2 regions of the Pseudomonas sp. KH_046_2 genome follow, and region 1 is predicted to be linked to the other one. Evidence: riboswitches for the same ligand, from Rfam matches in the RefSeq annotation. Region 1 holds a riboswitch; the other holds the start of a gene.
What was found. A riboswitch is a leader RNA that binds a small molecule or an ion and turns the genes downstream of it on or off. The one in region 1 is predicted to bind cobalamin.
Positions count from the first base shown of each region.

Region 2: another riboswitch for cobalamin. It lies ahead of cobW (cobalamin biosynthesis protein CobW); the one in region 1 lies ahead of cobO (cob(I)yrinic acid a,c-diamide adenosyltransferase).

Region 1 covers NZ_CM174480.1:1,862,760-1,866,059, forward strand. The annotation lists gene AC3IX1_RS08490 (PQQ-dependent sugar dehydrogenase) at 1-235, opposite strand, end outside; gene AC3IX1_RS08495 (hypothetical protein) at 302-886, opposite strand; cobalamin riboswitch at 1,040-1,272, shown strand; gene cobO (cob(I)yrinic acid a,c-diamide adenosyltransferase) at 1,355-1,966, shown strand; gene AC3IX1_RS08505 (cobyrinic acid a,c-diamide synthase CobB) at 1,963-3,300, shown strand, end outside.
Region 2 covers NZ_CM174480.1:3,478,177-3,481,476, forward strand. The annotation lists gene cobN (cobaltochelatase subunit CobN) at 1-991, opposite strand, end outside; gene cobW (cobalamin biosynthesis protein CobW) at 995-2,065, opposite strand; cobalamin riboswitch at 2,169-2,381, opposite strand; cobalamin riboswitch at 2,617-2,842, shown strand; gene AC3IX1_RS15675 (CbtB domain-containing protein) at 2,964-3,155, shown strand; gene AC3IX1_RS15680 (CbtA family protein) at 3,167-3,300, shown strand, end outside.

The DNA of each region.
Region 1 (3,300 bases):
GATCCAGGTCCTCGGCAAATGCGGCCACTTGAGTGCCCGTGGCGGCGACGGGTTTCGCACCCTGTGGCCAGCCGATGGCCGGGGCGATGTTCACGGTCGGGATCAGGGTTTTATTGGGTTCCGGCAGTTGGGGTGACGGGCCGGTGCCATCGGAGACTTGCAGGCTGGAGGTCTCGCCACAAGCGGCGAGCCCTCCGCTGAGCGCGATAACGAGAACGAGCGGGGGCGTGCGCATACTGGTCTTCCCTATGAATGCCTTGTTCTAATCATAGAGAAGCGTTGTCGTGCGATGGTTCAACCCTCAGCCGCGGGCTTCCTTGAACAGCACCGCAATACCGGGGTGATAGTTGCCGGCTTCGTTGCGCAACTTGCGATAGGCATAAGGGAAATACCAGGCGACAGCGCAGGTGTGTTCTTTTTGCAGGTCGTCGACCATGTCCTGGAGCTCTTCCGGCGTGGCGCCCTGCTGGGCTTTTTGCGGGGCGACGAACAGGCAGCCGAGTTTCAGGTCGCTGGCGTGGCTCAGCCGCTTGGCATCGCTGGCGATATCGAGCAGGGCCTGGGACAGGTTGAGGCTGTTGACCCGTGGCCAGCGCTGGCTGGTCTGGATGTAGGCGCGGGTTTCGGACGAGGCCAGGAGCAGGTCGGCGCGGCTATTGCGTTCGCCTTCTTCGGTCTGCTTGCGGGTTGGCGTCTGTTGCAGCGTGACCATCTCGGCCATCCAGGCGGCGGCAGACAGCAGTCCGAGATTGGCCTTTTCGTCGTGCCAGTACGGTGTGTCGCCATCGCCGCGGACGGCGTTGTAACGGTCGATGCATTCGAACCAGTGCTCGAGCACCGGGCGCAGGAATTCCAGCTTTGGATTGCTGATGATCATGCCTTGCATGGGCTCACCCTTGTTGTTGTGTTGTGAGGTTGTGGCTCTTTGATATCACTGCTGGGAGCGTGGCACAAGATTGACGTCAGTTTATTGATTGATGGCAGTTATTCGGTCGTTGGCCTCCCGGCTTTAATTGACGCTCCACCCCCAACCCTCTAACCTTCGCGGCTTGTTTCAGGTGCTCTGTGGCTTGGGTCGACAGAGTGAAACAGGGAAGCCGGTGAGTGAGTTCTTCTGTTGGTCGAAGGCCCGCAATTCCGGCGCTGCCCCCGCAACGGTAAATGAGTGAAAACTGTGTGTGATGCCACTGTGTCGATTCGATGCGGGAAGGCGCACAGTCCGGCCCCGCGCCACTCATGAGCCCGGAGACCGGCCTGATTCATCCAGCGGCATCACGGTGGGCGATGCCAGGCTTGTTGCCTTCTATTCTTGTGCCTGCCCGCCGTTATTCCTGCCTCAACGGAGAGCTCCCCCATGACTGATACCCCCGATCGTGACGAACGCCACCTGGCGCGCATGCAGCGCAAAAAAGCCGTGATCGACGAGCGCATCGCCAATTCCCCGAACGAATGCGGCCTGCTGCTGGTGCTGACCGGCAACGGCAAGGGCAAGAGCAGTTCGGCTTTCGGCATGCTTGCCCGCGCCATGGGGCACGGCATGCAGTGCGGCGTGGTGCAGTTCATCAAGGGCCGCAACAGCACGGGCGAAGAGTTGTTCTTCCGGCGCTTTCCCGAGCAGGTGCGCTTTCACGTGATGGGCGAAGGTTTTACCTGGGAAACCCAGGACCGCCAGCGCGACATCGCCGCCGCCGAAGCCGCCTGGGCGGTGTCACAGCAACTGCTGCGCGATCCTTCCATCGGTCTGGTGGTGCTGGATGAGCTGAACATCGCCCTCAAGCACGGCTACCTCGATCTCGATCAGGTGCTCAGCGACTTGCAGTCCCGGCCACCGATGCAACACGTGGTGGTTACCGGTCGTGCCGCCAAGCCGGAAATGATCGAGATGGCCGACACCGTCACCGAAATGGGCGTGATCAAACACGCCTTCCAAGCCGGGATCAAAGCGCAGAAAGGCGTCGAACTGTGAACCAGCCTCGTCATTGCCCGGCGGTACTGATTGCCGCGCCGGCCTCTGGCCAGGGCAAGACCACCGTCACCGCGGCACTGGCCCGATTGCATCGCAATCAGGGGCGCAAGGTTCGCGTGTTCAAGTGCGGCCCCGACTTTCTCGATCCGATGATCCTCGAGCGCGCCAGCGGTGCGCCGGTGTATCAACTGGACATGTGGATGGTCGGTGAGCAGGAGAGTCGCCGGTTGTTGTGGGAAGCCGCTGCTGAAGCGGATCTGATCCTGATCGAAGGCGTCATGGGACTGTTCGACGGTACGCCGTCGAGCGCCGATCTGGCGCGGCATTTCGGTGTGCCGGTGCTGGGTGTGATCGATGGCACCGCCATGGCCCAGACCTTCGGCGCATTGGCCCTGGGGCTGGCGCGTTATCAGCCGGACCTGCCGTTCGCCGGCGTGCTGGCCAATCGTGTCGGCACGCTGCGCCATGCGCAACTGCTCGAAGGCAGCCTGACTGAAGGTTTGCGCTGGTACGGCGCGCTGTCCCGGGAAACCGGGATCGAATTGCCGAGCCGGCACCTGGGGCTGGTGCAGGCCAGTGAGTTGAACGATCTCGACCTGCGCCTCGATGCGGCCGCCGATGCCCTGGCCAGCAGTTGCGAGGTCGCGCTGCCGCCGGCGGTCGAGTTCGCCGCGCCTGATGTCATCGCGGCCGAACCGCTGCTGGCCGGTGTGCGCATTGCCGTCGCCCGGGATGAAGCCTTTGCGTTCACCTACGGCGCGAGCCTGGATCTGCTGCGGACGATGGGTGCCGAGTTGTCGTTCTTCTCGCCGATCCGCGACCGAGCGTTGCCGGAGGCGGACAGCCTGTATCTGCCGGGTGGTTACCCGGAGCTGCACCATGTTGCGCTGGCGCAAAACACTGCGATGCTCGATGCCATCCGCGCCCACCACCAGGCAGGCAAACCCTTGCTCGCCGAGTGTGGCGGCATGCTGTATCTGCTCGATTCCCTGACCGATGTCGAGGGCGCTCGCGCCGAACTTGTTGGCTTGCTGGCCGGTGATGCGGTGATGCAAAAGCGTCTGGCGGCGTTGGCGTTGCAGGCGGTGGATTTGCCGGAAGGTTCGCTGCGCGGGCACACCTATCACCATTCGTTGACCACCACTGAACTGGCGCCGATTGCCCGGGGCTTGAGCCCTAACGGCGGGCGCGGAGCGGAGGCGGTCTACCGTGAGGGGCGGATGACCGCTTCTTATGTGCACTTTTATTTTCCGTCGAACCCCTCGGCGATTGCCGCGCTGTTTGCCCCGGACCTTGAGACCGTCATCGCTTCCATAATGGATCACCTGACTCCT
Region 2 (3,300 bases), 1.6 Mb from region 1:
TGATCGGTCGGCTGATGATGCGCCCGTCCAGCTCGGGCAACGCGATATGCATCGCCAGGTCGCGAGGGCCAAGCCCCTGTTCGCTGGCGCGCCAACCCGGTTCGTTGTCCTGGGCGCAAATCGCCTGGATCACCGGAATATTGCGACGGAACGGCCGCAAGTGCGGCGCTTCGGGGCTGGACTGGGCGAAGCCGGTGGTGTTCAAAATCACCGAGACGCTGGCCTCATCCAGCCAGTCCTCGACCACGCAAAGACAACCGGGTTCCTTCAGGCTGGCCAGCGCAATCGGCAACGGATTCAACCCCGCGGCCTGTAAACGCTGGCAAAAAACATCAATGAAAGCGGTGTTCGCCGCCTGCAAGTGCGAGCGGTAAAACAGCACCGCCGCCACCGGTTGATCGGCGTGCCAGTCGGCCTGCCAGTCCCTCAGTGCGGCGCAGTGTTTGTGCGGATGGTAAATCGCCGTGCGTGGCAGGGTTTGCGGCTCGCCCCAGGTGTAATCACGGGCCAGCCAGCGGTTGGCCAGGCAGCGGAAGAAATCGAGGGCGTTGCCCATGCCGCCCTGGCGCAGAAACTGCCAGAGCCGGTCGCGATCCTCGGCAGCGACGGTGCTCAGGTCACTGAGCTCCGGGTCCGGGCGATCATCACCCGGCACCAGAATCACCTGCACTCCGCGCTGCGACAGCTCGACCAGGCGCTCGATGCCATAACGCCAATAGGCGATGCCGCCGTGCAACGAAATCAGGATCACCTTGGCGTGACGCAGCACTTCATCGACATACAAATCGACCGAGGCATGGCTCTGCACTTGCATCGGGTTGGCCAGTCGCACGCCAGGGTAATCGTCGGGCAATTGCTGCGCCGCTTCGGCAAGCAGCGCCAGGCTGGAATCGCCGCTGCACAGGACCACCAGTTCGGCGGGGGTTTGTCCAAGGTCGGCAATGTTGTCATCCGACACGAAACCGCCGGGCTGGGTCCTGAGCAGGTGCATGGCTTACACGCTGAGCGCGGCGCGCAATTGCGCTTCGAGAACAGTGGCGTCCAGTTCCTGGCCGATCAGCACCAGGCGGGTTACGCGTGCTTCTTCGGTGCCCCACTGGCGGTCGAAGTGCTTGTCGAAACGCGTGCCCACGCCTTGGATCAGCAGGCGCATCGGTTTGTTTGGAACGGCGGCGAAGCCTTTGACGCGCAGGATGCCGTGCTGGACCACCAGTTGAGTCAGCGCGTCCATCAGCAGGCTTTCGTCGGCCTGCGGCAGTTCGATGGAGATCGAATCGAAGGCGTCGTGATCGTGGTCGTCATGATCGTCGTCGCCATCGTGATGATGATCGTGGTGGCTATGACGGCTGTCGATGTGTTCCTCGGAGCCGGCACCCAGCCCGATCAGCACGTCCAGCGGCAGGCGACCGCTGCTGGCTTCGATGATTTTCACCGCTGGCGGCAATTCCTCGGCGACTTCCAGGCGCACGCGGGCCAGGTCCGCCGGGTTGATCAGGTCGGCTTTGTTGAGGATCACCAGGTCAGCGCTGGCCAGTTGGTCGGCGAACAGTTCGTGCAGCGGCGATTCGTGGTCCAGGTTCGGGTCGAGCTTGCGCTGGGCGTCGACCTGATCCGGGAAGGCCGCGAAGGTGCCGGCGGCCACGGCAGGGCTGTCGACCACGGTGATCACGGCGTCCACCGTGCAAGCGCTGCGGATTTCCGGCCACTGGAAGGCTTGGACCAGCGGCTTGGGCAGGGCCAGGCCGGACGTTTCGATGAGGATATGGTCAAGATCGCCGCGACGGGCCACCAGTTCGCGCATCACCGGGAAGAATTCTTCCTGGACGGTGCAGCACAGGCAGCCGTTGGCCAGCTCATAGACACGGCCGTTGGCCTCTTCTTCGGTGCAACCGATGGAGCACTGCTTGAGGATTTCGCCGTCGATGCCCAACTCGCCGAACTCGTTGACAATCACCGCGATGCGGCGACCTTGGGCGTTGTCGAGCATGTGCCGCAGCAGCGTGGTTTTACCCGAGCCGAGAAAGCCGGTGACGATGGTGACGGGGAGTTTGGCCAGTGTTTTCATCGGATGCCCTATGGCTAATGTGGCGGGCATACGGGACGACGACCGGCAACGCGGACGCGCGTGCCTGAAGAGTTCGCCACCGGATCACCCCGCCCGGTTGAAAGTGAGAATCTGTGACGAGGCAGGTCTCCTGGCTGACGGTGTGCCGGCCTTGAGCCTGGCATTCGCTGCGCCTTCCCGCCGGCCTCATGGATTGAGCCTGCAGTGGCGTGGCAACGAACATCACCGTTCACAGTTGCGGGGGCAGCCGCGGCATCGACCGCGTTCCCTTCTTAGCTTCGACAAACGCCGAAGAACCTCGAAAGCGCAAGGCTACGCATGGTCTTGGGGCGGGTCAATGTCCGCAGGTTGATTGCGATCCTCTGTGGCGAGGGAGCTTGCTCCCGTTCGGCGGCGAAGCCGTCGCAAATCCAGAGTGCAGGTTTTACCTGGATAAAGGTGAGGGGGGTCGCTTCGCAACCCAACGGGAGCAAGCTCCCTCGCCACAATGTGTTGTGCAAGCCTCAAGTGAGAACCCTTGCCAATTGACGCCCAACCCCCGCCCATGCTCTCCTACACACCTTGTTACGGGTGCCCTTCACAGGGTGAAACGGGAAACCGGTGAATCATGTGCTTTACTCTTAAGCCATGTCAGTCCGGTGCTGCCCCCGCAACGGTAAGCGAGCGAAGCGTCAGATCCACTGTGCCACTGCGGCATGGGAAGGTGATGCTTTCAGGTCCAGGCGCAAGCCTTCGCCCCTCGTGAGCCCGGAGACCGGCCCGCAACACAAAGTGACCAGTACGGTCACTGAACCAACAAACCCGCGGTGGGCGGGCGCTGTTTGAAACCTTGCGCGCCTGGTCGTACGGTTTTTTGCGTGCGCTCTTATTCCCCGCTGACAGACCAGAGGGAAACGCCATGTCGATCATCAGCAGCGCCGAACACACAGCCGCGAGCACCACCTCAACCCTGACCCAACGTCTGACCGTCGCCGTCTGCGCGTCGATTTTGGGCGCGTGCCTGGTGTATTTCGCCGGTTTCTCGCATATCGAAGCGGTGCACAACGCCGCCCACGATACCCGCCACAGCTCCGCGTTCCCGTGCCATTGAGAGCTGTCGACATGATCACGCGTATTGCGCAAACCGCAGGTTTCACCGGGCTGCTGGCCGCCCTGTTGCTGACCCTGCTGCAAAGTTTCTGGGTCGCTCCGCTGATTTTGCAGGCCGAGACCTACGAAAAATCCGAACCGGCCGC